One region of the Janthinobacterium sp. GW821-FHT03C10 genome, then DNA from elsewhere that is predicted to be linked to it. Evidence: predicted binding sites of a transcription regulator. Region 1 holds the regulator's gene; the other holds the start of a gene.
What was found. The regulator LexA, encoded in region 1, represses DNA repair genes until DNA is damaged. The targets are predictions, from matches to a motif close to ACTGTATNNNNATACAGT.
Positions count from the first base shown of each region.

Region 1 (14,788 bases):
GTCGAAGGAAAAGGCGGTGCCTGCGCCGGCGCCCGTGCCGGCCGTTCCGGCCCGGGCCGCAGCGGATGGCCTGGACCAGTCCGAGGAAATCGTCGACGCGCCGCTGCCGCCCGCGGCCAAGCCGGCAGCGGCGCCGGCCCCCGTGCTGGCCGCCGCCCAGCCTGCGCCGGTCAAGCCGGCCTACGTGGAACCGAAACACGAGCCCAAGCCCGAACCGAAACCTGTCAAGGTGGAGCCGAAACCGGAACCGAAATCCGAGCCGAAGCACGAAGCCAAGCCGGAGCCGAAACACGAGCCCAAGCCCGAGTCCAAGCCGGAACCCAAGCATGAGGTAAAACCGGAAGCCAAGCCCGAAGCGAAGCCTGCCAAGCCGGCGCAATCGGCCGACGATGCCGCGCGCGCGCTGGCTATCCTGGAAGGCAAGCCGCAAGACAAGCCACAAGAAAAAGCGCAAGACAAGGCCCACGACGCCGGCAGCGGCAAGTTCGTGGTGCAGGTGGCGGCGCTGGCGACGCAGGACAAGGTCGATGAATTGCAGGACAAGCTGCGCGAAGCGGGCATCAAGTCGTACACGCAGAAAGTCTCCAGCCCGGCGGGCGAGCGCATCCGCGTGCGCGTGGGGCCGTTTGGCAGCCGTGAAGACGCCGAAAAGACCCGCGCCAAGCTGCAAAAGCTGGGCCTGGGCGGCAGCCTGGTACCGGCGTGATGTTGCAAGGCTGAACGCGCGTGACGATCTTCGATTACCTGGTGCTGTTCGTGCTGGTGACGTCCGTGCTGATCAGCATGATGCGCGGCCTGGTCAAGGAAATACTGTCGTTGGTCAGCTGGGTCGTGGCGTTCGTCATTGCCAACGCCTATGGCGCCACCCTGGCGAAGTTCCTGCCGGAAGCCGTGCCGGGCGAAGCGATCCGTTTGTTGCTGGCCTTCGTGGTGCTGTTCATCGGCGTGCGCATTTTGATGGGATTGCTGTCCATGACGGTCGACGCCCTCGTCAAGGTGACGGGCCTGAGCCTGGCCGACCGCACCCTGGGCAGCCTGTTCGGCGTGGCGCGGGGCCTTGTGATCGTGCTGACCGCCGTCATCTTGTGTGGCATGACGTCCATACCGCAGCAGCCATTCTGGAAAAACGCGCAGCTCAGCCCGCTCGCGGAGCAGGGCGCGCGCGCCATCAAGCCTTATCTGCCTGCCGCTTACGCGCAGCATGTGAAATTTTGAATTTTTTTTAAAATCAGTAGCACAGTTTAGGAGCACACCATGTGTGGCATCGTCGGCGTCGTTTCCCATCAACCTGTCAATCAATTGCTCTATGATGCATTGTTGCTCCTGCAACATCGCGGTCAGGATGCGGCAGGGATTGCGACCAATCACAGCAGTATGTTTTCCATGCACAAGGCCAACGGCCTCGTACGTGACGTCTTCCGTACGCGCAACATGCGTTCGCTGCAAGGCAATTCGGGCATCGGTCATTGCCGCTATCCGACGGCCGGTTCGTCGAGCGAAGAGGAAGCGCAGCCGTTCTATGTGAATGCGCCGTTCGGCATCACCCTGGCGCACAACGGCAACCTGACCAACTGGGAACAGTTGAAGCTGGAAATGTTCAAGAACGACCGCCGCCACATCAATACCGATTCCGATTCGGAAGTGCTGCTCAACGTGCTGGCGCATGAAATCCAGGAAGCGACGACGGGCCTGAACCTGGACCCGGAAGCCATCTTCAAGGCCGTTACCGTACTGAACCGCCGCGTCAAGGGCGGCTACGCCGCCGTCGCGCAAATCGCCGGCGTGGGCTTGCTGGCCTTCCGCGACCCGCACGGCATCCGCCCGCTGTGCCTGGGCATCAATGAAACGGAGCAGGGACCCGAATACCTGATCGCTTCCGAATCCGTGGCCCTGGAAGGCATGGGCTTCCGCTTCGTGCGCGACATCGGTCCCGGCGAAGCCGTCTTTATCGACGCCGACAAGCAATTGCATAGCGCCCAGTGCGCCGACAACGCCAGCCTGAACCCATGCGTGTTCGAGTTCGTCTACCTGGCCCGTCCCGATTCCGTCATCGACGGCGCCTCCGTATACGCCACGCGCCTGAAAATGGGCGAATACCTGGCCGAGAAGATCCGCACCGAACTGCCCGGCGTGCATATCGACGTGGTCATGCCGATTCCCGATTCCTCGCGTCCGGCCGCCATCCAACTGGCCATGGCGCTGAACATCGAGTACCGCGAAGGTTTCATCAAGAACCGCTACATCGGCCGTACCTTCATCATGCCGGGCCAGGCGGCGCGCAAGAAATCCGTGCGCCAGAAGCTCAACGCGATCCCGTCCGAGTTCAAGGATAAAGTCGTGTTGCTGGTCGACGATTCCATCGTGCGCGGCACCACCAGCCGTGAAATCGTGCAGATGGCGCGTGAAGCGGGCGCGACGAAAGTCATCTTCGCCTCGGCCGCGCCGCCGGTCATCTACCCGAACGTGTACGGCATCGACATGCCGACGCGCGACGAGCTGATCGCCTACGGCCGCACGACGGAAGAAGTGTGCCGCGAAATCACGGCCGATTACCTGGTCTACCAGGATATCGGCGCCCTGAAGCAGGCGATCGCCGACGTCAACCCGGCCCTGGTCAACTTCGAGGCTTCGTGTTTCGACGGCGTCTACGTGACGGGCGACGTGTCGCAGGAATACCTGGACCGCCTGGAATATGCGCGCCACCATCCGAAGGCGGCGGCGCCCGAAGATACGCCGCGTTCCCAGCTGAACCTGAACCTGGCCACGACAGAAGCGTAATTATCTTGCCCGGCTAGCGCCGGGCTTTTTTTGCTCCGCGATCATGAACGATAAAAAAAACTACGGCTTTACCACCACCATCCTGCATAACGACCGCCGCAAGGGCATCGAGCACGGCTCCCTGCACAAGCCCGTGCACACTTCCGTCGCGTTCGGCTATGGCGATGCGCGCCAGCTCGCTTCCGTGTTCCAGGGCAAGGAGCCGGGCTTCCGCTATGGCCGCCAGGGCAACCCGACCGTGTCCGCGCTGGAAGACAAGGTCAACCAGATGGAAGATGGCGTGGCCACCCTGTGCTTCGCCACCGGCATGGGCGCCATCGGCGCCGTGGTGCAGTCGCTGCTGCGCGCGGGCGACCATGTGGTGTCGTCGGCCTTTTTGTTTGGCAACACCAACAGCCTGTGGCAAACGGTGACGGGGCAGGGCATCGATGTATCGTTCGTCGACGCCACCGAGGTGGCCAACGTGGCGGCCGCCATCACGCCGGCCACGCGCATCGTGTTCGTGGAAACCATCGCCAATCCGCGCACGCAGATCGCCGACCTGGCAAAGATCGGCGAGTTGTGCCGCGAGAAGGGCATCTTGTACATCGTCGACAACACCATGACGACGCCGTATCTGTTCCGCCCGAAAGCCGTGGGCGCGGGCCTGGTGGTCAATGCCTTGACGAAATCCATCGGCGGCCACGGCAATGCGCTGGGCGGCAGCTTGACGGACACGGGCGTGTTCGACTGGACGCAGTATCCGAACATCTTTGAGAACTACAAGAAGGCGGCGCCGGCGCAATGGGGTATCGCGCAAATCCGCGCCAAGGCCTTGCGCGACTTCGGCGCCTCGCTGGGGCCGGAAGCGGCGCACCATATCGCCGTCGGCGCGGAAACCATGGCCTTGCGCATGGACCGCACCTGCTCGAACGCCCTGGCCCTGGCCACCATGCTGGCCGCCGATCCGCGCGTGGCGGCCGTGCATTACCCGGGTCTGGCGTCGCACCCGCAGCATGCGCTGGCGAGCGACCTGTTCCGCAGCTATGGCTCCCTGTTCAGCTTTGAACTCAAGGATGGCATCGACTGCTTCGATTTCCTCAATCGTTTGAATTTGGCCATTCCCGCGAGCAACCTCGGCGACACGCGCACCCTGGTCATTCCCGTCGCCCACACGATCTTCTATGAGATGGGTGCCGAGCGGCGTGCCAGCATGGGTATCGCCGAATCGCTGATCCGCGTCTCCGTCGGCATCGAGGACGAGGTGGATCTGCTCGAGGATTTCCGCCAGGCACTCGATGTATAAGTCGCCGGATAAATGAAAAGGGCCGCAACAGTCATGCTGTTGCGGCCCTTTTTTCGTGCAGTCGTTTAATGCCAGCTGCGCATGAGTCCGACGGCCAGCCCTTCCAGGGCGAATTCATCTTCCGGCGATACGGTGATGACCTTGAAGTCGGGATTTTCCGGGAACAGTTCGATCACGGAACCCGTCTTCTTGTAGCGCTTGACGGTGACTTCGTCGCCGATGCGGGCGACGACGATCTGGCCGTTCTTGGCGCTGTCGACCTTCTTGACGGCCAGTAAATCGCCATCCATGATGCCGGCGTCGCGCATGGACCAGCCGCGCACCTTCAGCAGGAAGTCGGGCTTGGCCGAAAACAGGGCCGGGTCCACGTTGTAGCTCGCTTCCAGGTTTTCCTGTGCCAGGATGGGCGAGCCTGCCGCCACGCGGCCGATCAGGGGCAGCGACATCAGCAGCGCTGCCGGCACTTTCGATGGCAGGGCTTCAGCCGCCGCGCCGATCAGGCGGATGCCGCGCGAGGTGCCGGGCGAAATCTCGATGGCGCCCTTGCGGGCCAGGGCCTGCAAATGCTCTTCGGCCGCGTTGGCCGATTTGAAACCCAGTTCATTGGCGATTTCGGCACGGGTGGGAGGAAAGCCCGTGTTTTCAATCGCGTCCTTGATCAGGTTCAGGATTTGTTCTTGTCGTGCTGTCAGCTTGATCATGAGCGGTGGGTGCATACTGAAATGCTGTCTATATGAACAGACTGTATTTTTGTACAGTATCGCCCACTATGCAAGGGGATTTGCGTGTTTTCGGCGAATTTCGCAAGAAATACTTGTCCATGGGCGGAAAGCGCGTTCGCGCGCGGTCTTTTCGGGCGCTGGCGCAAGCAATGATTGAAACGTTTGCAAAAGGCGGTTATAATCTTCGGCTGACCTTCCCACACCCGTCTTGACGCCGGGGTGGGCGATTATCAATCCGACCTGAAGGAGTTTGCATGCGTCATTATGAAATAGTCTTTATCGTCCATCCGGACCAAAGCGAGCAAGTGCCCGCGATGATCGAACGCTACAAAGCCAGCGTAACCACCCGCGGCGGTTCGGTTCACCGCGTGGAAGATTGGGGCCGCCGCCAAATGGCTTACTCGATCCAAAAGCTGCCTAAAGCACACTACATCTGCCTGAACATCGAATGCGACAACGAGACCCTGGTCGAGTTGGAAACAGCATTCAAATTCAATGATGCCGTGTTGCGTCACCTGACCGTTAAAATGAAGAAAGCTGAAACAGCTCCTTCGCCGATGATGAAATCGGTACAACGCGAAGACGCGGCCAAAAGCCACCGCACCGAAGCACCAGCAGCCGCTCCAGCCGCAGCCGCTTAATTTTTGACCAGGATCGTGCGCTGAACCAGCTACAAGTCACCGCCATCATTGCCGAGCGCGAAATATTGCGCTATACCCCGGCAGGGCTGCCGATTGTGAATGCAGTATTGCAACACAGTTCGCAGCAGATGGAAGCAGGGATTGCCCGTTTGACCGAGTTTGATGTTGCCGCGCTAGCCGCTGGCGAAATTTCAGGCCGGTTCAGTCAGGCAAGCTTGGGCGGGGTGTATCAGTTCACGGGTTTCCTGGCCAGGAAGAGCCGCAACAGCAAGAGTTTGGTGTTTCACATCATTGATTTTAGTGCAGTCATTCCCGACTAGCGCATTTTAGATACAGGAGCCTGACATGGCATTCGGTAAAAAGTTCGACAAAAATAAGCTCAAGCTTAAAGAAAAACGCAAACAGCAAAACCCTTTGTTCAAACGTAAGAAGTTCTGCCGCTTCACGGCAGCTCACGTTGAGCAAGTCGACTACAAAGACGTCGACACGCTGAAAGACTTCGTCCAGGAAAACGGCAAGATCATGCCAGCACGCCTGACCGGTACCAAAGCGCACTACCAGCGCCAAGTCGACACCGCAATCAAGCGCGCTCGCTTCCTCGCGCTGCTGCCATACACCGATCTGCACCACGCTTAATCGGTCAGATATTCCTGGAGAAGAACTATGCAAATCATTCTGTTAGAAAAAGTTGTAAACGTCGGTAACCTCGGCGAAGTCGTCAAAGTCAAAGACGGTTACGCACGTAACTTCCTGATCCCGCAACGCCTGGCACGTCGTGCTACGGCAACCGCTGTGGCTGAATTCGAAGTCAAGCGCGCCGAACTGGAAAAAGCTGCTGCCGCCAAACTGGCCGCATCGCAAGCCCAGGGCGAAAAACTGAGCGGCCTGACCGTTCAAGTTGCTCAAAAAGCTGGCGTCGATGGCCGTCTGTTCGGTTCCGTCACCAACTTCGACATCGCTGAAGCGCTGACCAAGCAAGGTTTTGCTGTTGAAAAAGCACAAATCCGCATGCCTACCGGCCCGCTGAAGATCGTTGGCGAGCACAACGTTTCGGTTGCTCTGCACACCGACGTGGTCGTGGAAGTGGTGATCGCTGTCGTTCCAGACGCGAACGCGTAATCGTCTGCGGGCCTGGCCCGCAAGCGCTGCCGCACTATGAAAAGCCGGGTTCGCCCGGCTTTTTTGTGGCCTTTTTTTCGCTCATTTTCAGCCCTTTATTTTTGCCGGCACGCCGAAGCGGGTATAATTCGCGCCATGAACGCCCCCTCTGATCCGCAACTGGATTCCCTCCGTATTCCGCCGCATTCGATCGAAGCAGAACAATCCGTCATCGGTGGTCTGCTGCGCGACAATGCCGCCTATGACCGCATCGCCGACTTCATGCATGCGGAGGATTTCTATCGCTATGACCATCGCATCATCTTCGAGCAAATCGTCAAGATGGTTAACGCTTCCAAGCCAGCCGATGTCATTACTGTTTTTGAAACCCTGACCCAGCTCGGCAAGGCCGAGGACGTGGGCGGACTCGCTTACCTGAACGCCATGGCGCAGAACACGCCATCGGCCGCGAACATCCGGCGCTACGCCGAGATCGTGCGCGACCGCGGCGTGCTGCGTAAACTCATCACCGTCGCCGACGATATCTCCGGCACGGCCTTCAGCCCGCAAGGCAAGGAAGTCAAGCAGATGCTTGACGAGGCCGAATCGAAGATTTTCGCCATCGCCGAAGAAGGCGCGCGCGGCGCCCAGGGCTGGACCGCCATCCAGCCCCTGCTGACGCAGGTGGTCGAGCGCATCGACGAGCTGTACAGCCGCGACAACCAGAGTGAAATCACGGGCGTGCCCACCGGTTTCATCGACCTCGACCGCATGACCTCGGGTCTGCAGCCGGGCGACCTGGTGATCGTGGCGGGCCGTCCGTCGATGGGCAAGACGGCGTTTTCCGTCAACATCGGCGAGAACGTGGCCATCGACAGCGGCTTGCCCGTGGCCGTGTTCTCGATGGAGATGGGCGGCGCCCAGCTGGCCATGCGTATGCTCGGCTCCGTCGGACAGCTGGACCAGCACCGCCTGCGCACGGGCCGCCTGAACGACGAGGACTGGCCGCGCCTGACGAATGCGATCCAGAAGATGAACGACGCGCAGTTGTACATCGATGAAACGCCGGCGCTCAACTCGATCGAATTGCGCGCCCGCTCGCGCCGCCTGTCGCGCCAGTGCGGCAAGCTGGGCCTGATCATCGTCGACTACTTGCAGCTGATGTCGGCCAATACCCCGGGCGACAACCGCGCCACGGAGATTTCCGAGATTTCGCGGGGCTTGAAAGGCCTGGCGAAGGAACTCGGTTGTCCCGTGATCGCGCTGTCCCAGCTGAACCGCTCGCTGGAACAACGTCCCAATAAACGTCCTGTCATGTCCGACTTGCGCGAATCGGGCGCTATCGAGCAGGATGCCGACGTGATCCTGTTCATTTACCGCGACGAGGTGTATAACCCCGACTCGCCGGACAAGGGAACGGCCGAAATCATCATCGGTAAACAGCGTAACGGCCCAATCGGCAGCATCCGCCTCACCTTCATGGGGCAGTACACCAAATTTGGCAATTACAGTGGTGGCCTGGCGCTTTACCAAGGCGACTAAGACTCAGCAGCACTGGCAATTCCATTGGCCGCCCCCTCATACGGGGCGGCTTTCTGTAGTAAATAACACGACTCAATGCTTAACGGAGAATGACATGTTTGGACGCTTGATGCCCACTGAGGGCAAGTTTTTTGAATTGTTTAACCAGCACGCGGAACTGTGCGTCAAGGGCGCGAAAGAGATGCTCGGCCTGATGACCAATTTCGACGACCTGGAAAACCGCGTGCATGCGATCGAAAGCATCGAGAAACAGGCGGACAAGGTCACCTACGCCACCGTGGAAATGCTGCACAAGACCTTCATCACGCCGATCGACCGCGATGACATCCATCAGCTGATCACGCGCCAGGACGACATCCTCGACCTGCTGGAAGATGCGGCGCAAACCGTCTCGCTGTACGACCTGAAGGCCGTCACGCCGGAAGCCAAGCGCCTGGCCGAACTGGTCCTGGCCTGCACCGAGAAAGTGCGCGACGCCGTCGCCATGCTGCACAACATGGACAACTCGCGCAAGATCGTCGCCATCTGCGAAGAGATCGACCGCCTGGAATCGGACGCCGACCACGTGATGCGCGCCGCGATGTCCAAGCTGTTCCGCGACGAGCCGGACGTGCGCAACCTGATCAAGCTGAAAGCGATCTACGAAATTCTGGAAACCGTGACCGACCGTTGCGAAGATGTGTCCAATATTATCGAAGGCATCATCGTCGAAAACGCGTAAGCGTTGGGCCTGTCCTGAACCAGAATCAGAAAAGAAACTATAATGACCATACAAATCAGCATCTACGTGCTAGGCCTGTTGATCGTCCTGGCGCTGCTGTTTGACTTCATGAACGGCTTCCACGATGCCGCCAACGCGATCGCCACGGTGGTCTCGACGGGCGTATTGAAACCGCAGACCGCGGTTGCCATGGCCGCCACATTCAACTTCGTCGCCATCTTCGTGTTCCACCAGCTGACCGTGGCCGCCACGGTGGGCAAGGGCACCATCGACCCGGCCGTGATCGACCAGTACGTGATCTTCGGCGCGCTGATGGGCGCCATCTTCTGGAATTTGTTTACCTGGTACTACGGCATTCCATCGTCGTCCTCGCACGCCCTGATCGGCGGCCTGGTGGGCGCCGCCGTCGCCAAGTCGGGCACGGGCGCGCTGGTCGCGGCCGGCCTGTGGAAAACCGTGGCCTTCATCGTCATCGCGCCCGTGCTGGGCTTCGTGTTCGGTTCCATCATGATGCTGCTCGTGTCGTGGATCTTCGTGCGCTCGACGCCGCGCAAGGTCGACAAGTGGTTCCGCCGTTTGCAACTGGTATCGGCCGCCGCCTACAGCCTGGGCCACGGCGGCAACGACGCGCAAAAAACCATCGGCATCATCTGGATGCTGCTGATCGCTGCCGGCTACTCCAGCGCGGCCGATGCCATGCCGCCGATGTGGGTCATCATCTCGTGCTACACGGCGATCAGCTTCGGTACCCTGTTCGGCGGCTGGCGCATCGTCAAGACCATGGGCCAGAAGATCACCAAGCTCAAACCGGTCGGCGGCTTCTGCGCCGAAACGGGCGGCGCCATCACCCTGTTCGTCTCGACGGCGCTGGGCATTCCCGTGTCGACCACGCACACGATCACGGGCGCCATCGTCGGCGTCGGCTCGTCGCAGAAAATGTCGGCCGTGCGCTGGGGCGTGGCGGGCAACATCGTCTGGGCCTGGATCTTCACGATTCCCGCTTCCGCGTTTGTTGCCGCAGTCGCCTGGTGGATTGGCCACCACATCATGTAAGGCACCTCTGCAAACCTACTGCGCAGCCCACTATCGAATCTCCGTTGCTCACTGTACTAAAGTACAGCTCCGCTACTCAATCCGATATCGGGCTTGCTCGCTACGGTTTTCAGAGGGCCTCGGGCCAACTGGGCGCATGTATAAAAAAGGAACCGTAAGGTTCCTTTTTTTATGCGCCGGCCAGTTCCACCGTCAGCCCCTCGCTGGCGAGGAACACCTGCAGGCCGGCCAGGCGGCTGGCATAGCGGCCCATCACGTCGGCAAACACGGCTTCGAGCTGCTCGTCGCTGCGCGTCGGTTCGTGGTGGGTGCAGTACAGGCGCCGCGCGCCGCAGCGCAGGGCCAGGTCGAAGGCGGCGTCGAAGGTGCCGTGGCCCCAGCCCTGCTTGCCCGGGTATTCCTCGCGCGTGTACGAGCAATCCATGATCAGCGCGTCGACGCCGGCGACCAGCGCATCGATGCCGGCCTGGCGCTGCGCATTGCGCGCCGCGCAGGCCGCGTGGTCGGCGTGGCCGGGCGGATGCAGGTTGTAGAACGGTTCATGGTCGCCGCTGAAAAACAACGAGGCGCCGCCGCAGTCGATGCGGTAGCCGAGGTTGACCACCGGATGGTTCATTTCCGCGCCGCGCACGCGCGCGCCGCCCACGTCGACGATGTCGCCCGGCGCCAGGGTGCGGTACTCGATGCTGGCCGCCATGGCCGCTTCGCTGACGGGAAAATAGCTGCCCTGCAGCTGCACCGCCATCACGTGCTCGATGCCGCGCCCGCTGGTGCCGTCCAGGGCGCCATGCAGGCGCATGCGGTTGCCGGCCACGAACAGGGGCGAGAACATGGGCAAGCCGTGGATGTGGTCCCAGTGGCTGTGCGTGATGAAGACGTGCGCGTCGACGGGCTGGCCCGGCGGCAGCTGCTGCGCCAGTGAAAAGATGCCGCTGCCCGCATCGAGAATGATCAGGCTATCGTTGTCGGTGCGCACCTCGATGCACGTGGTGTTGCCGCCATAGCGCGCCGTGCGCGGGCCGGGGGAGGGGATGGAGCCGCGCACGCCCCTGAACGTGAATTTCATTCAGTACCTTGTTACGGTGTAATTATTGTTAATTCTATTCTAATTAATGAGATTGGCGGCAACATTTATGTGTGTTGCAATACGGAAAGTTATTTCATTTTGTTGTGACTAAGTAATGTACAGTGCGCAGGGTGGCCGTTACACTGGCGCTTGCCGACTTCCCCTTTTTTGCTTGCCCATTACCTGATTGCCGCCAACATGCCTCAGTTGCACCCTGAGAAAATCGCCCACAGACTGGAGCAATTGACCGAACTCAGTGTCGCGCTCGGCCATGGCCTGGGCGGCGAAGGGCACGATATCGGCGCGCTGTTGCAGCGCATCGTGCTGCTGGCAAAAAGCATGAGCGGCGCCGACGGCGCGACCCTGTACCGGCCCGCGCTTGAGGGCCGCCAGCTGGCGTTTGACATCAGCGTCAACGACAGCCTGGGCATCGCGCAGGGGGCGGACATGGGTTTGCCCGGCGTGCCCCTGTTCGATGGCGCGGGCCAGCCCAACCTGGCCTCGGTGGCGGCGTATGCGGCGAACCTGCGCCGCAGCGTGAATATCGCCGACGTCTACCGCGACGAGGGCTTCAATTTTTCCGGCATGCGCGATTTCGACCGCCACCACGGCTACCACACGCAATCGATCCTGACGGTGCCCATGAGCGACCACGAGGGCGACTTGATCGGCGTGCTGCAGCTGGTCAATGCCAAGGATGGCGAGACGGGCCAGGTGCGCGCCTTTTCCTCCACCGACCAGCGCTTCATCGAGGCGCTGGCCGCGCAGGCTGGGGTGGCGCTGACCAATCAGCTGCTCATTTCGCAGCTGGAAGAGCTGCTCGAATCGCTGGTCACCCTGATCAATATCGGCATCGACGAAAAGTCGCCCTACACGGGGCGGCACTGCCAGTTCGTGCCCGAGCTGACGATGCTGCTGGCCGATGCCGCACACGCGACGCAAACGGGGCCGCTGGCCGATTTCCGGCTCAGCGACAACGAGCGCAAGCAGCTGTGGCTGGCCGGCCTGCTGCACGATTGCGGCAAGATCACCACGCCCGTGCACGTGGTCGACAAGGCCACCAAGCTGGAAACGATTTTCGACCGCATCGCCCTGATCGACACGCGCTACGAAGTGCTGTTGCGCGACGCCGAGATCGCGGCCCTGCGCCAGCAGGCGGCGCAGCCGCAGCAGAAAGATGCCATCGCCCGCGCGCTGGAACTGGAACAGGCGGCGCTGCGCGAGGAGCGCGACTTCATCCGCAGGGTCAACATCGGCGGCGAAAGCATGGCGCAGGCCGATCAGGAAAGAGTGCGGCAGATCGCCCGTCGCCGCTGGCGCGCGGCCGACGGCGAACTGCGCGATTTCCTCGATGCCGACGAGACGGAAAACCTGACCATCCGCGCCGGCACCCTGACGGCGGCCGAGCGGGCCATCGTCAATAACCATATCAGCGTGTCGATCCGCATGCTCGAAGCGCTGCCGTGGCCCAAGCACCTGCAAAAGGTGCCGGAATACGCGGGCGGCCACCACGAGCGCATGGATGGCAAGGGCTATCCGCGGGGATTGACGAAAGAGCAGATGTCGGTGCCGGCGCGGCTGATGGCGATTGCCGACATCTTCGAGGCGCTGACGGCGCGCGACCGGCCGTATAAAAAGGGCAAGTCGCTGTCCGAATCGCTGCGCATCCTCGGCAATTTCAGTTTGAACGGGCATATCGACCCGGAGCTGTTCGACGTGTTCATCCGCAGCAAGGTCTATCTGACCTTCGCTGAAAAGCACATGCATCCGAGCCAGATCGATGCCGTCGACGAGGCGGCCATTCCGGGCTATACCCCGTGAAGCTGCCGCTGGCCTGGCGCAAGCATGGCGCGCGTTTCGCGCTGGGCCTGCTCCTCAGCGTGGCGGCCGCCGTGCTGTGCCTGGCCGGCAACGACACGATCGCACGGTTCGATGCCATGCTGGGCGACTGGCGCATGCGCCTGGATGCGCCGCAGCTGGACCGCCGCATCGTCATCGTCGACATCGACGAGAAAAGCCTGGCCCGCGTGGGCCGCTTTCCCTGGAGCCGCGACATCCAGGCGCGCCTGGTGCGCCAGCTCACGGGCCACTACGGCGTGGCCGCGCTGGGCTTCGATATCTCGTTTCCCGAAGCCGATACCAGTTCCGGCTACGCCGTGCTGCAAGGCTTGGCGCGCGGCGCACTGGCCGACGTGGCCGGCCTGCCGGCGCAGCTGGAAAAACTGCGCCCGGCCATGGACTACGACGGCCTGTTTGCCGAGGCCATGCGCGGCCAGCCCGTGGTGCTGGGCTACAGCGTCTCGGAGCAGCAAAGGAAGGGCGTGCTGCCCAAACCCGCTTTCACCGTCGCCGACTTGAACGGGCGCACGGTCACGGCCTATGTGGCGCGCGGCTATGAAGCCAATATCGCGCCCCTGCAGGCGGCCGCGCAGGGCGCCGGCATCTTCACGGCGCTGACCGATGCCGACGGCGTCGTGCGTTCCTCGACCCTGTTGCAGCGCATCGGCGACGGCTATTACCCTTCGCTGTCGCTGGCCACCGTCGCCGTCTACCTGCAGGCGCGCGCCATCTCCCCCCGTTTCACGGGCACGGCCGATACCCTGTCGGCGCGCGAACTGGCCAGCGGCGGCCTCGAACACATCATGCTGTTCACGCCGCGCGGCGCGCTGGCGATTCCTGTCGGCGAAGCCTTGACGACCACGGTGCAGTACCGCGGCGCGGGCGGCCCCGATGGCGGCGCCTTCCGCTACGTGTCGGCTGCCGATGTGCTGGCCGGCACGGTGCCGCCCGCGCTGCTCAAGGGCGCCATCGTCCTGGTGGGCACCACGGCGCCCGGCTTGAACGATATCCGCGCCACGCCCGTGAATGCCGAATATCCGGGAGTGGAGGTGCACGCCAACCTGATCAAGTCCATGCTCGACGGGCGCTTCAAGGCGCGGCCCGACTACGCGCTGGCGTTGGAACTGGTGCAGATCGTGCTGTGTGGCCTGCTGCTGGCGGGCGCCCTGGCCGTGCTGCCGCCGGCTGGCGTGATGCTGGCCACCGTGGCCGCGCTGGCCGCCGCCATCGGCATCAACCTGTACCTGTACGCCGTGCACGACCTGGTGCTGGGCGGCGCCGTGCTGCTGTTGCTGATCCTTGCGCTGTTCGTCGCCAATCTGGCGTGGGGCTACTTTTTCGAGGTGCGCAAGGGGCGCGCGCTGGTGGCGCGCTTCGGCGAATACGTGGCGCCCGAGCTGGTGGCCGAGATGGCCGACGATCCGCGCCGCTACACCATGGAGGGCGAGAACCGCGAACTGACGGTGCTGTTTGCCGACGTGCGCGGTTTCACGGCCATCTCCGAGCAGCTGGCGCCGGCTGCGCTGCGCGAATACATCAACGCATACTTGACGGCCATGTCGGAAGATATCCGCGACAGCCATGGCGGCACGCTGGACAAATACATCGGCGACGCCGTGATGGCGTTCTGGGGCGCGCCCGTCGCCTTTGGCGACCACGCCAGCCGGGCCGTGGCCAGCGCCCTGCTGATGCAGCAAAGCGCGGCGCGGCTGAACCAGCGGTTTTGCGCGCGCGGCTGGCCGGCGCTGCGCATCGGCATCGGCCTCAATACGGGCCCCATGCATGTGGGCGACATGGGCTCGCGCATCCGCCGCGCCTATACCGTGATGGGCGACAGCGTCAACCTGGCCGCGCGCCTGGAAGGCGCCAGCAAGCTGTATGGCGTGGGCATCGTGGTGGGCGGGGCCACGCGCGCGGCCGCCCCGGAATTCCTGTACCGCGAACTCGATCGCATACGCGTGCTGGGCAAGCAGGAAGCGGTGGCCATCTTCGAGCCGCGCTGCCTGCTGGCCGGTGCCGCAGCGGCCGAGCTGGCGCAGATCG
Region 1 covers NZ_JBWKUN010000007.1:6,883-21,670, reverse strand. The annotation lists gene AC07VH_RS22150 (SPOR domain-containing protein) at 1-706, shown strand, start outside; gene AC07VH_RS22145 (CvpA family protein) at 727-1,215, shown strand; gene purF (amidophosphoribosyltransferase) at 1,255-2,778, shown strand; gene AC07VH_RS22135 (cystathionine gamma-synthase family protein) at 2,822-4,063, shown strand; gene lexA (transcriptional repressor LexA) at 4,129-4,764, opposite strand; gene rpsF (30S ribosomal protein S6) at 5,040-5,426, shown strand; gene priB (primosomal replication protein N) at 5,447-5,746, shown strand; gene rpsR (30S ribosomal protein S18) at 5,772-6,062, shown strand; gene rplI (50S ribosomal protein L9) at 6,090-6,545, shown strand; gene AC07VH_RS22105 (replicative DNA helicase) at 6,681-8,066, shown strand; gene AC07VH_RS22100 (DUF47 domain-containing protein) at 8,161-8,787, shown strand; gene AC07VH_RS22095 (inorganic phosphate transporter) at 8,827-9,840, shown strand; gene AC07VH_RS22090 (MBL fold metallo-hydrolase) at 10,010-10,906, opposite strand; gene AC07VH_RS22085 (GAF and HD-GYP domain-containing protein) at 11,105-12,727, shown strand; gene AC07VH_RS22080 (CHASE2 domain-containing protein) at 12,724-14,788, shown strand, end outside.

Region 2 (14,788 bases), on a different contig from region 1:
TGGCGCGCGCCTGGCGCAGCTGGCCATCCTGCCGGAACTCGATGCCGACGGCGCGCTTTCCCTCGAACAGCACGCGCGTGATCTGCGCGCGCACTTCCACGCGCAGGTTGGCGCGCTTGCGGGCGGGGCGCAAAAAGGCCTTGGCCGTGCTCCAGCGCAAGCCCTTGCTGGCCGTTTGCTGGAAGTAGCCGACGCCTTCCTGCGTGGCGCCGTTGTAATCGGCATTGAAGGGGATGCCGCTTTCCGTGGCGCCGGCAATGAAGTGTTCGGCGATGGGGCGGCGCAGGCGCAGGTCCGACACCTTCAACGGGCCGCCCACGCCGTGGTAGTCGCTGGCGCCGCGTTCCTGGTCTTCCGATTTTTTAAAATAGGGCAGCACCTCGGCATAGCTCCAGCCTGCGTTGCCCAGTTCGGCCCAGCGGTCGTAATCCTCTTTCTGTCCGCGCACATACAGCAAGCCGTTGAGCGAGCTGGAGCCGCCCAGGACCTTGCCGCGCGGCCATTGCAACTGGCGTCCGGCGATGCCGGCATCCGCTTCCGTGCGGTAGCACCAGTCCAGCTTCGGGTCGTGCATGGTCTTGAAATAGCCGACCGGCACGTGTATCCAGGGATTGTTGTCCTTGCCGCCCGCTTCCAGCAGCAATACCCGGTGGTTGCTGTCGTGCGACAGGCGGTTGGCCAGCACGCAGCCGGCGGAACCGGCGCCGACGACGATGTAATCGTAGTGTGTTTGCAACATGGTGCTTGTCTCCTGCGTTGCGGTATCGCACCACCTCGGCGGGCGTTTTTTGCGATACACTGGTCTTTATTGGTTATTTTTGGAACGTCTGGTTCCATTTATAAAAGACGTGCTGCACAGGGACAAGCGGAAACCGCCGCATACGCGAGAGGTGAAACAGAACATGCATGATGCGTTTCAAAAACGGCCGGCCGAGGCCGAAGAAGACAGCCCGGCGGGGGGCGCGGTAACTGCCAGCCCGGCGGCCAGCCATGGCGACGAGGCGCGCGGCTTGCGCGTGCTGCGCCTGATCGAGCACCTGGCCAGCGCCAGCCAGCCCTTGACCCTGTCGCAGCTGGCCGCGCGCATGCAGGTGCCCAAGGCCAGCATGATGCGCCTGCTCGATACCCTGGAGCAACATGGCTATGTGCTGCGCACGCCCGTGGGGCGCGGCTATGTACCCGGTGCCGCGTCCACGAACCTGGCGCTGGCGACCCTGCGCAACAATGCCCTGATCCGCGTGAGCCGCAGCATCCTGGGCAGCCTGGTGGCGGCCACGGGCGAGACGTGCAATCTGGCCATTCCCGAGGGCAATGCAATCGTCTACGTGGACCGGGTGGAGACGCAGGAACCGTTGCGCCTGCACCTGGTGCTGGGCACGCGCGCGCCCATGCATTGCACGGCCAGCGGCAAGCTGTTCTTGGCGCACATGAGTTTGCTGGAGCGGCGCGCCTTGCTGGCCATGCTGACCTTGCAGGCGCGCACGCCGAAAAGCATCACGGATCCCGTGCTGCTCGAGCGCGAGATCGTGCGCATCGCCCGCCTGGGCATCGGCATCGACGACGAGGAATTCGTGCACGGCATGGTGGCCGTGGCCGTGCCCATCTGCGCGGCAGACGGGCGTATCGTGGCCGCCGTCGCCTGCCACGCGCCTGTGGCGAGAAAGTCCGTGGAGCAGCTGATGCAGCACGTGCCGCAGTTAAAAGAAGCGGCCGTCAAGCTGCGGCCGCTGCTGCTGGCGGAGTCCAGCTAGGGTTTCAGGACCTTCGCCACCTTGGCGGCCCGCAGGCGGAACGCATCGGGCATGCCCGAGCCCAGCAGCGGGCGCAGATACAGCCGGAAAGCATCGGTGACGTCCGTGCCGCTGGCGCTGATGAACTCGTCTTCCATGGTGCGCGTCTTGCCCGCCACCTCGGTCAGCGGCAGCAACTCGTAGTCGACGGAATAAAAGCCCGTGCGCTTGATGGCGACGGAACCGTCGCGGTCGCCCCACATGGCGAACTGCACCGCCTTTTCGCCCACTTCGCGGGCTTCGCGCTGGTCGACGTCGGAGACGCAGCCGATGAAGGAACGCTGCAGATAGCCGAAGGTATCGCCGCGCACGCGCTTGATACCGAGCTTGGCCTTGATTTCGTCGCACAGCAGGTCGGCCAGCGCGCCCGTGCCGGACAATTGCACGTTGCCATGCGCATCGCGCTCCACTTCCTTGGCGAGCAGGCTGGCGATCGGCTCGCCCGACGCGTCGTGGATGCCTTCCGAGACGGCGATCACGCAGCGGCCGTACTTTTCATACGTGGCCTTCACGTCGGCGAGGAATTGTTCCAGCACGAAGACGCGCTCGGGCAGGTAAATCAGGTGCGGACCATCGTCGGGGAACTTCTTGCCCAGCGCCGAGGCGGCCGTCAGAAAGCCCGCGTGACGGCCCATCACCACGCCCACGTAGACGCCGGGCAAGGCCGCGTTGTCCAGGTTGGCGCCGGCGAACGCCTGCGCGACGAAGCGCGCGGCCGAGGGAAAACCGGGCGTGTGGTCGCTGCCCACCAGGTCGTTGTCGATGGTTTTCGGGATGTGGATGCAGCGCAGCGGATAGCCGGCCTTGTGCGCTTCCTCGCTGACGATGCGCACCGTGTCGGACGAGTCGTTGCCGCCGATGTAAAAGAAATGCTCGATTTCGTGCGCGCGCAGTACTTCGAAGATTTGCTGGCAGTAGGCGATGTCGGGCTTGTCGCGCGTGGAACCGAGCGCAGAGGACGGCGTGGCGGCCACCAGTTCCAGGTTGTGGCTGGTTTCCTGCGTCAGGTCGACGAACTCTTCATTGATGATGCCACGCACGCCGTGCAGGGCGCCGTACACGCGGGTGACGTGCTGAAAACGCCGCGATTCGAGCACCACGCCCACCAGCGACTGGTTGATGACGGCGGTGGGGCCGCCTCCCTGGGCAACAAGAATTTTTCCAGACGGCATGGGATCTCCTCGTAAGTAAAACGGCCCTCCAGCCTACTCCTTTTTTAGCGGGACGCTGTCTTTTCCGATATTTCTGTCAAGGAATTTCTCCACGCGCTGCCAGAAGTCTACGCGCGTGGCCGCCAAGTCCCAACGGTCACCCTCTTCGGCATACAGCTGCCAGTCGACGCGTGAATTGCTCAGCTTGAGCTTGTCGCGGAACTGCGTGCCCTGGTATGTGGGAACGTTGCTGCTGGCCCCTCCGTAGGCCAGCAGCAGGGGCTGCGTCAATTTTTCGGCCTGGTACATGGGAGAGCTGGCCTTGAGCTGGGCGGCATCGTGCACAGGATCGCCTATGCGTTGCGGCATGGAGTATTGTCTTTCCTGCTCGCCCATCCGGTGACCAACGCTCCAGTGTTGCGTGAACATTTGCGGCAAGTCGGTGATGCCGCTCCAGCTGACGCCACAGTGGAACAGGTCGCTATTCTTGATCAATCCCATCAGGGCTGCGTAACCGCCATAGGCGCCGCCGCCGACGATGCAGATGCGTTGTGGATCGGCAATGCCTTGCGCGATGGCCCAGCGCACGCCGTCGGCCAGGTCATCCTGCATGGCCAGGCCCCATTGTTTCCAGCCCGCCCGAAGGAACTGGTCGCCGCGCCCACCGCTGCCGCGAAATTCGGGTTGTAGCACGGCGTAGCCGCGCGAGGCGAGGAATTGCCGCTCGCTCATCCATTGCCACAGGCTGCCACGTCCTCCTGGCACGCTGCGCACGAGCAGCACCATCGGCAATTTCTTCCCGCCGCCCTTGGGCAAGGTCAGCCAGGTGGGAATCTCCATGCCGTCGCGCGCGCGATAGGTCATCAAGTCGGTTTGCGCCATGTACCGCGCATCGATGGCGGGACGGGCATCGCCGATTTTCTGTAATTGACGAGTTTGCTTGTTGTACAGCAAGTAGGCGCTGGGCTGGCGGTCCGAATACGCCGTCACGATGAGCTGCGGGCTATCCGCCCTGGCGCTGCGTGAGACCAGGTTGATGGTCGCCGGCAATTGTGTGTCGATGTCTTGCTGCACGGCCTTCCAGTCGGCGCTGAACCATTCGGTGGTGGTGGCATCATTGGTGTAGTAGACGCCCAGCAGGCGTTTCTGGTCCGCGAGGATGCCGCCGACGAAATCGTAGCCGGCCAGCGTGACCAGCGGCTTGCCCGTGACGCGGCCAGCCGTCAGGTCGTAGGCATACAGGGCGCGCTTGTCGGCACCGTTGCGGCTGCTGACATACAGGGTGCCGTCGGGTCCGAATTCCACGGGCGTGATGGCGCCGGGTCCGTTGTCATAGATATCCTGGCTGGCGACGGCGCGCCAGCGCTGATCGTCCTGCTCAAGGTAGTAAAACGTCTTGCGCCCGTCCTCGACGACCATTGCCAGGCGCGGCCTGCCCTGCTGATCCAGCAGCCAGTGGCGCACGCCTTTGGCTGGCGGCATCACCTTTTCCCATTGTTGGGTGGTGGTGTCGAGGCGCAGCAAGTCGAATTGTCCGACCTCTGCCGTATTCTCATTACGTTCCTTGAGCACAACGGCTTTCTGGACATAGATGACATCGGAAGCCTGGGCGCCGGGCTGGTCCAGCAGATATACGGAGGGAGGCAACTTCCTGGACGCAAAGCGCGGGTCGTCCGCTGTCCCATCCATGGAGGCCAATTGGCGGTAATTGCCGCCATCGCGGTCGACGACGAACATGCCCGGCGCATATTTGCGCTGGCCGTCTGCCGCGTGCGAGTCGGTGGTATCGAATACCAGCCGCTTTGCATTGACCCATGCCACTTTATCAATATCGCGGTCGCTGAAGTTGGCAACGACCTTGACCTCCTGGCTCGCCACATCGAGCACGGCCAAACGCCGGCGCCGGTTGTCGCCCATCAGCAAGATGGCCACCGCCCGTCCGTCAGGCGACAGTGCCACGTTGCTGATCTGATCTTTATCAAAGAAAGCGGCGGTGCCAATGCCTGACGGGGCATCAGCCGCTGGGCTGGCGCCTGCGGCGATACGAAGGCCAGCAACAGGCAGGCAGTCACAACGCGGGTGAGCGCCATATAGCGTTCAAGAGAGACCTTGCCGGGCATCATTTTATCCCTTGATGGTTGGTAAATAAGGTATTTATTTATGCATTATTTCTAGAGGCTATCATTGTTTTTACGTTTGAGGCAGCAGGCCGTTATTCCGGCGCCCGGATATGCTCGACCAGTCCCCGGCCGCGCCGTCCCGGCGCCGGCGTCAGCCAGCTGACGAGGATGGCGGCGGCCAGGCCGGCGGGCACGCCGAAGATGCCGGCGGAAATCGGGGCGATATGGAACCATTGACCGCTGGCATTGCCTCCCAGCATGGTGCTGGTGTGCAGCATGTAGTACAGGCAGACGCCAAAGCCCGTCAGCATGCCGGCCAGCGCGCCCTGGTAATTGGCGCGTTGCCAGAAGACACCGAGCACCAGCGGCGGGAACAGGGTCGAGGCGGCCAGGGAGAAGGCCACGCCCACCAGCGACAAAATGTCGGCCGGCTTTTGCGAGGCCGCATAGGCGGCGATGAAGGCCACGGCCAGCAGCAGCAGTTTGGAAATCGTCACGCGCTTTTGCGTCGAGGCGCTGGGATCGACCACCTTGTAATAGACGTCGTGCGACAGGGCGTTCGAGATGGCCAGCAGCAAACCGTCGGCCGTCGACAGGGCGGCGGCCAGGCCGCCGGCCGCCACCAGGCCGGAAATCACGTAGGGCAGGCCGGCAATCTCGGGCGTGGCCAGCACCAGCACGTCGGCGTCGATGGAAATTTCCGCCAGTTGCACGATGCCGTCGCGGTTGACGTCGACGATGCTGATCAGGGGACTGAGCTTGTCCACGTTGGCCCAGTACGACACCCATGTGGGCAGGTTCGCGTATTGCGTGCCGACCAGTGCCGAGTAGATGTCGTACTTGACCAGCACGGCCAGCGCGGGAATCGTGAGGTAGATCAACAGGATGAAGAACAGGGTCCAGAACACGGACACGCGCGTTTCGTGCACGGACGGCGTGGTGTACGATCGCATGAGGATGTGGGGCAGGGCGGCCGTGCCCAGCATCATGCAAAATACGAGGGCCAGGAAATTGTTGCGCTTGATGTCGGACTGTTCCCGGTCGGCGGCGGGAAACGGCTGCGCGTGCGGAATGATCGGTTCGGCGCGTTTCTGATTCTGCGCCTGCGCGGCCTGCCACAGCACGCGTGCCTCGTCGGGACTCTTGGGATAGGCGATCAGGTAGCGCTCCGCGTTGCGGATGTCGAACAGCGAGGTATTGCGCTGGCGCAAACTGTCGAGCTGGCGCTGGGCCGCCAGGCGGCCTTGCTCCCAGGAACCGGGCAAGCCGTCGATGCGCGCCTGGTAGCTGTGCGCGCGCTGGCGGAAGATGGCGCGCACCTCGATCTCTTTCGGGTCCGTTTCCAGCACGTGTTCGCGCGCGCTCAGTTGCGGCAGCACCTTGCCATAGGCGATCTGCGGCACGGGATTGTCTGCATGCTTGACCGACAGCCACATGGCGGGAATCAGAAAGGCGACGAGGATGATGATGTATTGCGCCACCTGCGTCCAGGTGATGGCGCGCATGCCGCCAAGAAAGGAGCAGACGAGGATGCTGGCCAGGCCCAGGAAGATGCCGACGGAAAAATCCACGCCCGTGAAGCGCGAGGCGATCAGGCCGACGGCGTAGATCTGCGCCACGACATAGGTAAACGACACGATGATGGTGGCGGCCACGGCCACCACGCGCACGCTGGCGCCCCGCTTGTCGGTGCCGCTGCCGTAGCGGGCGGCGAGGAAATCGGGAATCGTGTACTGGCTGAACTTGCGCAGGTAGGGGGCGATCAGCAGCGCCACCAGGCAATAGCCGCCCGTCCAGCCCATGATGAAGGCCAGGCCGTCGAAGCCGTTCAGGTACAGGCCGCCGGCCAGGCTGATGAAGCTGGCGGCCGAAATCCAGTCGGCGGCCGTGGCCATGCCGTTGAACATGGCCGGCACCCTGCGCCCCGCCACATAGTATTCGGTGACGTTCGAGGTGCGGCTGATGACGCCGATGGTGGCGTACAGGGTGATGGTGACGAGCATGAACAGGTAGCCGATCCACGCGCGCGGCATGCCTTCCTGTTCCAGCACCGACAGGGCCAGCAGGAAGGCGGCGAAGCCGGCGGTAAACAGCAGGTAGTAGCGGCACAGCCGGGCAAAGAAGGTGCGCTGGCCGCTCATGCTTGTTCCTCGGCATGAAAAGCCCGGTCGAGGCGCCGCATGCGCCAGGCATACAAGGCGATGATGGCCAGGTAGACGAGCGAGGCGCCCTGGGCCGCCATATAGAAGGGCAGGGGCCAGCCGAACAGGTTCAGGTGCAGCAGCTCGCGCGCATAGAACACGGTCAGGAAGCCCGTCAGCAGCCAGACCAGCAGCAGGACGGCCGTCAGGCGCCGCGTCTTGCGCCAGTGCACGTCGCGGCGCGCCTGCAGTTCGGGGCCGGGCGCGCGCGCCGGCTGCAGCGGCGCCGCGGGAAGGCTGGGCTTATCCATACACGATGTCATCCTCTTCTGGCGCTTCCGGCAACAGCAGGGCGATGCTCAGGCGTAGCAGCGTGCCTGGCAACTTGGGCGACGTGGCGCGCGGATTGTTAAAAATATCGACTTCGGCGCCATGCTGCTGGGCAATCTCGCGCACGATAGCCAGGCCCAGGCCGCTACCGTCGACATTGCTGCCGAGAATGCGGTAAAAGCGCTCGAACACGTGGGCCCGTTCGGCCGGCGCAATGCCGGGCCCCGTATCTTCCACTTCCAGGATGGCCAGTTCCAGGGTGCTGCGCACGCGCACCGTCACGCTGCCCCCAAGCGGCGTGTAGCGCAGGGCATTGTCGATCAGATTGCTCAGCAGCTCGCGCAGCATCATGGCATTGCCGGAAATCATGATCGAATACGCGGGCTGTTCGAAGCCCAGGTCGATATGCTGGGCAAACGAGGCTTGCACCCAGTCCTGCACCACGCCGCGCGCCAGTTCGCTCAGTTCGATCGGCTCGAATGCCGTGCCCGCCTGCGGCTGGTTTTCCGCGCGCGCCAGGGCCAGCAGCTGGTTGACCAGGCGCGTGGCCGCTTCCGAACTTTTCGCCAGCTGCAGCAGCGAGCGATGAATCTCGTCGTGGTCGGTCTGGCGCAGGGCCAGCTCCGATTGCATGCGCATGCCGGCCAGCGGCGTCTTCATCTGGTGCGCCGCATCGGCGATGAAGCGTTTCTGCATGTCGATCGACAGCGACAGGCGCGCCAGCATTTCGTTGAGCGAACCGACCAGCGGCGTGATTTCCTCGGGCACCTGCCCCGATTCGATGGGAGATAAATCGTCGGGCGGCCGGGCGCGTATGCGTTCCTGCAATTGCGCCAGCGGCGACAGGCCGCGCGCCAGGGCAAACCAGACGAGGGCCAGGATCACGGGCAGGATGATGAACTGCGGCAAAATCACGCCCTTGATGATTTCATTGGCCAGCTGGGCGCGCTTTTCCAGCGTCTCGGCCACTTGCACCAGCGCGCGGTGCGGTTCGTCATCGCTGCCGGCAGGAATATCGAGATAGCTGAACGCCACGCGCACGGGCGTGCCGTGGATGGTGTCGTTGCGAAACAGCACCATGCCGCTGCGGTATTTGTCGGGGTCTTGCGGCGGCGGCAAGTCGCGGTCGCCGTCGAGGTATTCGCCGCGCGGACCCACCACCAGGTAATACAGGGTGTCGACGTCGTCGCCGCGCAGGAAGTCGCGGCCCTTGTTATTGCTGTTCTTGTCCGGCACGCGGCGCAGCAGCGCGCCGTCGGCCTGCTTGACCTGTTGCGTCAGCACGGTCACGCTGTCTTCCAGCGCATGGTCGAACGGCTGATTGGCGATGCCCTTGGCCACCAGATAGGTGATGGCGATGCTCATCGGCCACAGCAGGAGCAGGGGCGCCAGCATCCAGTCGAGGATTTCGCCGAACAGCGAGTGCTCGATGGTGTCGTCTTGTTCCGTGGTGGGCGGCTCGAACCAGTCGTCGTCGTCCGCCTCGTCCGCTGGCGCCTCGCGCGCCTTCACTTGCTGGCGGGCCCGCTGGCCGGGCTTGCCGCCTCGCCCGCTTCGGCTTGCAGGCGCGCCGCTTCCGAATATTTCTCCAGGCAGTAGCCGAGGCCGCGCACGGTGGCGATGCGCACGCCGCCCACCTCGATCTTCTTGCGCAGGCGGTGCACATATACTTCGATGGCATTGTTCGACACTTCCTCGCCCCATTCGCACAGGTGGTCGACCAGCTGTTCTTTCGAGACGAGGCGGCCGGTGCGGCCCAGCAGGATTTCCAGCAAGCCCAGTTCGCGCGCCGACAGGTCGAGCATCTGGTCGTTGATGTAGGCGCTGCGTCCCACCTGGTCATAGCTGAGGGGGCCGTGCTTGATGATGGTGGCGCCGCCGCCGGCGCCGCGGCGCGTCAGGGCGCGCACTCTTGCCTCCAGTTCCGACAGGGCGAACGGCTTGGCCATATAATCGTCGGCACCGAGGTCGAGGCCATTCACGCGCTGTTCGATGGAATCGGCGGCCGTCAGGATCAGCACGGGCAACAGCGAGGCGCGCGCGCGCAGGCGGCGCAGCACTTCCAGGCCGGACATCTTCGGCAGGCCCAGGTCGAGGATCAGCAGGTCGAATTCCTGGGTGGACAGGGCCGTATCGGCCTCCTGCCCGGTCTTGACGTAGTCGATCGCATAACCGGACTGGCGCAGCGAGCGGGTCAGGCCATCGGCCAGCACGCTGTCATCTTCGGCAAGTAAAATACGCATGGTGCACTTCCTATGCTTGCGGCGGTAGAAGCTTGTATTGTGTTTCATTTCCCGCAAGGTGGCGAGTTTTTGTGAGAAACCAGGCTTGTATTGATCTGTTTCAAAACAAATCCACGTTCCGCTTGCATTGATCACTGTTTTTTTATACAGTACTGTCTGTGTAAAGAATTTAACCCACTGGCGCTATCGCAGGTTGCCGGATTCATGTGAATCCGCACCTGTAGAACGGCTGAAAGAACATATGGACGATAAAAAAGCTGTAGTACCCGCATCGGAAAAAGCCAAGGCGCTCGCCGCCGCACTGGCGCAGATCGAGAAGCAGTTTGGCAAAGGTTCGGTCATGCGCATGGATGCCAGCGCACCGATCGAAGAAGTGCAAGTCGTGTCGACCGGTTCGCTCGGCCTCGATATCGCGCTGGGCGTGGGCGGCTTGCCGCGCGGCCGCGTGGTGGAAATCTACGGTCCGGAATCGTCGGGTAAAACCACGCTGACCCTGCAAACCATCGCTGAAATGCAAAAACTGGGCGGCACCTGCGCCTTTATCGATGCCGAGCACGCGCTCGACGTCGGTTACGCGCAAAAGCTGGGCGTGAACCTGCATGAATTGCTGATCTCGCAACCGGACACGGGCGAGCAGGCGCTGGAAATCTGCGACGCCCTCGTGCGTTCGGGCAGCGTCGACCTCGTCGTCATCGACTCCGTGGCCGCGCTGACGCCACGCGCCGAGATCGAAGGCGACATGGGCGATTCGCTGCCAGGTTTGCAAGCGCGTCTGATGTCGCAAGCCCTGCGCAAGCTGACCGGCTCCATCAACCGCACGAATACCCTGGTCATCTTCATCAACCAGATCCGCATGAAGATCGGCGTGATGTTCGGCAGCCCTGAAACGACCACGGGCGGCAATGCGCTGAAATTCTACGCCTCCGTGCGCCTGGACATCCGCCGCACCGGCTCGATCAAGTCCGGCGATGAAGTGATCGGCAACGAAACCAAGGTCAAGGTCGTCAAGAACAAGATCGCGCCGCCGTTCAAGGAAGCGCACTTCGACATCCTGTACGGCGCCGGCACCTCGCGCGAAGGCGAAATCCTGGATCTGGGCTCGGATGCCAAGATCGTGGAAAAATCCGGTTCGTGGTACAGCTACAACGGCGAACGCATCGGCCAGGGCAAGGACAATGCCCGCGCCTTCCTGCAAGAGCGTCCGGCGCTGGCCCGCGAAATCGAAAACAAGGTCCGCGCTTCGCTGGGCGTGCGCGAACTGCCGCCGCTGGCCGCTGAAAAGCCGGAAAAAGCGGATAAAGCCGCCGACAAGGCTGCCAAGGCTGCGGAAGCCAAGGCAGAGTAGGTCGGATTAGCGCGGCAAAGCCGCGCGTAATCCGACAACGCCACAGACGTCAACAATGTTGTCGGATTACGGCCCAAGGGGCCTAATCCGACCTACGCATGGCTTGTTGCAAGGTGTGACTATGATCGCCGTCCCGCGCTGTTGCGCCGGGCGGCGATTGTGTTTGGGTGATGTGATCGTGGAATGAAAGACAAGGTGGGTGTATGGCCGCAGTACAACTAAGCCTGAAGGGCAGGGCGCTACGCTTTTTGTCGATGCGCGAACACAGCCGCATGGAATTGCGGCGCAAGCTGCAGCGCCATGCGCAGGAGGGCGACGACGTGGAAGCCTTGCTCGACAGCCTGGAGCAAGCCAACTGGCTGTCGCAGGAGCGCTTTTCCGAATCGCTGATCCATCGCCGCTCGGCCCGCTTCGGCAACAGCCGCATCATGGCGGAACTGCAAAGCCACGGCATAGGCGGCGAGGCGCTGCAGGAACTCAAGGCGGGCCTGGCCGAAGGGGAAGTGGCGCGCGCCTGCGAGGTGTGGCGCCGCAAGTTTGGCCAGGTGGCGCAGGATGCGGAACAGCGCAACAAGCAGATGCGCTTCCTGATGCAGCGCGGCTTTTCCCAGCGTGCCGTGCAGGCGGCCTTGAAGGGGCTGGAGCCGGAGGACGACTAGGCGTGCGGCGCTGGCCGTCCCGCCGGCCTCGCTGTGTTCCTTCTGCAACAGTTCGTCGCTGCCCCGTGCCTTGCCTGCCAGGCAGCCTTGCTCCAGATCATTGTTTTACTGGTAAGTTCACTTTCCTCGCCGCCAGCCTGTCGATCGGATGGCATATTGTTGCGCTGCGTGGGGCCGGGCCTGACCGTGCCGCCGTGGGCTGCGCCGGCGCAGCCATTCGGTCAGGTGTTTCGCGGCGCCCATCGGTCATATCTATCATCACCGTCCGTGATAACAGGCTCAATTTCCATGTGAGTTCTTTATACTTTGAAATGTTTTTATCAAAGCAATGAAAAATTATGTTGCGGCGCAACCGGCGCCTACTGTGCTACACTTTTAGGGTTTTTGCGGCGCCGCAGGTGCGGTTGCTGTTCGTAGAAGCTGCGAACAGAGTGCTTTAGGCACATGGCTGCTTACTAAATTATGGCCGCGCAAGCGGCATCGGTCTTATGCCCCTGTCAACTCCCGTATCCCGGCGCGCCCTACGGCACTCCCGCGTTATCGACGTCCAAGCGTATATGCGCGACGACGGCCTGTGGGATATTGACGCCCATATCACCGATATCAAAAGCTATGACGCGACCCTGGCCTCCGGCCCCCGTCCCGCCGGCGCCCCTCTGCATGACCTCCATTTACGCATTACCGTCGATCGCGAACTGACCATTGTCGAGGCCGAAGCCGCCTCCGATGCCGTGCCCTATCCCGGTTTTTGCGATACCATCGGCCCCGCTTACAGGGCGCTGATCGGTTTGAACCTATTGAAGAATTTCCGCCGCGACTTGAAACAGCGCCTGGCGGGAATCGCTGGCTGTACCCATTTGACCGAATTGGCGCAAGTCTTGCCGACTGCGACGGTTCAGGCATTTGCCGGCGATGTCTGGTCGACCCGTGACGGTGCGAATGCTGACTTGTCGCATGAAAAGCCGTTCCAACTCGACAAATGCCACGCCCTGCGCACCGATGGCGGGGCGGTTGCACAGTATTACCCGCGCTGGGTAGCCAAGGTGTGATCCCGGCGCTCTGTTTTTCCTGTTTTTTTTGCACCACTAACCGTATTTTTACAAATCAGTATCAGAAGGGAAGCCAGCATGAAAATCCATGAGTATCAAGCCAAAGAAATCCTCCGGCAGCACGGAGTGACGGTACCACGCGGTATTCCGTGCATGTCCGTCGAAGAAGCCGTCAAGGCTGCGGAAACCCTGGGCGGCCCGGTGTGGGTTGTCAAGGCGCAGATCCACGCAGGTGGCCGCGGCAAGGGCGGCGGCGTGAAAGTGGCAAAATCGATGGAACAGGTCAAGGAATACGCTGACCAGATCATGGGCATGCAGCTGATCACGCATCAGACCAGCGCCGAAGGCCAGAAAGTCAACCGCCTGCTGGTGGAAGAAGGCGCCGACATCAAACAGGAACTGTACGTTTCGCTGGTCACCGACCGCGTTACCCAGAAAATCGTCCTGATGGCATCGTCCGAAGGCGGCATGGACATCGAAGAAGTGGCCGAGAGCCACCCTGAGAAGATCCATCACGTCACCATCGATCCGGGCACAGGCCTGACCGATGCCCAGGCAGACGACATCGCCGCCAAGATCGGCGTGCCTGCCGGTTCCATCGCCGACGCCCGCGTCAACCTGCAAGGCCTGTACAAAGCCTACTGGGAAACCGATTGCTCGCTGGCCGAGATCAACCCGCTGATCGTCACCGGCAGCGGCAAGGTCATCGCCCTGGACGCCAAGTTCAACTTCGACCCGAACGCCCTGTTCCGTCATCCGGAAATCGTCGCCCTGCGCGATCTGGATGAAGAAGATCCAGCTGAAATCGAAGCGTCGAAATTCGACCTGGCTTACATCTCGCTCGACGGCAACATCGGTTGCCTGGTGAACGGCGCCGGCCTGGCCATGGCCACCATGGACACCATCAAGCTGTTCGGCGGCGAGCCAGCCAACTTCCTGGACGTCGGCGGCGGCGCCACGGCAGAAAAAGTGACCGAAGCGTTCAAGATCATGCTGAAAAACCCAGGCCTGAAAGCCATCCTGGTGAACATTTTCGGCGGCATCATGCGTTGCGACGTGATCGCTGAAGGCGTCATCGCCGCAGTGAAAGCCGTCTCGCTGAACGTACCGCTGGTCGTGCGCATGAAGGGCACCAACGAAGACCTGGGCAAAAAGATGCTGGCCGATTCCGGTCTGCCTATCATCGCAGCCGACACCATGGAAGATGCAGCCAAGAGCGTCGTTGCCGCTGCTGCCGGTCAAGCTTAATTAAGGAATCAACATGTCCATTCTGATCAATAAAGATACCAAAGTCGTTACCCAAGGGATCACCGGCAAGACCGGCCAGTTCCACACCCGCGGTTGCCGCGACTACGCGAACGGCAAAGCTGCCTTCGTGGCAGGCGTGAACCCGAAGAAAGCCGGCGAAGATTTCGAAGGCATTCCTATTTTCGCTAACGTTACCGAAGCGAAAAAAGAAACCGGCGCCAACGTTTCCGTGATCTACGTGCCGCCAGCAGGCGCGGCAGCGGCGATCTGGGAAGCTGTCGAAGCTGAAATGGATCTGGCCATTTGCATCACCGAAGGCATTCCTGTCCGCGACATGATGGCCCTGAAGGACCGCATGGCGAAAGCTGGCAGCAAGACCTTGCTGCTGGGCCCTAACTGCCCAGGCCTGATCACGCCAGACGAAATCAAGATCGGCATCATGCCAGGTCACATCCACAAGAAGGGCCGTATCGGCGTCGTATCGCGTTCGGGCACCCTGACCTATGAAGCAGTGGGTCAACTGACGGCACTGGGTCTGGGCCAATCGTCGGCAGTCGGCATCGGCGGCGACCCGATCAACGGTCTGAAGCACATCGACATCATGAAGATGTTCAATGACGATCCAGATACCGACGCGGTCATCATGATCGGCGAAATCGGCGGTCCAGACGAAGCCAACGCGGCTTATTGGATCAAAGACAACATGAAAAAA
Region 2 covers NZ_JBWKUN010000001.1:1,544,220-1,559,007, reverse strand. The annotation lists gene AC07VH_RS06685 (GMC family oxidoreductase) at 1-739, opposite strand, end outside; gene AC07VH_RS06680 (IclR family transcriptional regulator) at 903-1,751, shown strand; gene AC07VH_RS06675 (6-phosphofructokinase) at 1,748-2,962, opposite strand; gene AC07VH_RS06670 (alpha/beta hydrolase family protein) at 2,996-4,900, opposite strand; gene AC07VH_RS06665 (sodium:solute symporter family protein) at 5,154-7,202, opposite strand; gene AC07VH_RS06660 (DUF4212 domain-containing protein) at 7,199-7,513, opposite strand; gene AC07VH_RS06655 (sensor histidine kinase) at 7,506-9,044, opposite strand; gene AC07VH_RS06650 (response regulator) at 9,041-9,775, opposite strand; gene recA (recombinase RecA) at 10,017-11,120, shown strand; gene recX (recombination regulator RecX) at 11,324-11,779, shown strand; gene AC07VH_RS06635 (DUF2889 domain-containing protein) at 12,268-12,828, shown strand; gene sucC (ADP-forming succinate--CoA ligase subunit beta) at 12,907-14,076, shown strand; gene sucD (succinate--CoA ligase subunit alpha) at 14,090-14,788, shown strand, end outside.
Region 2: a site for LexA is predicted at 9,909-9,926, ahead of recA (recombinase RecA). Genes of this name have one in related genera too.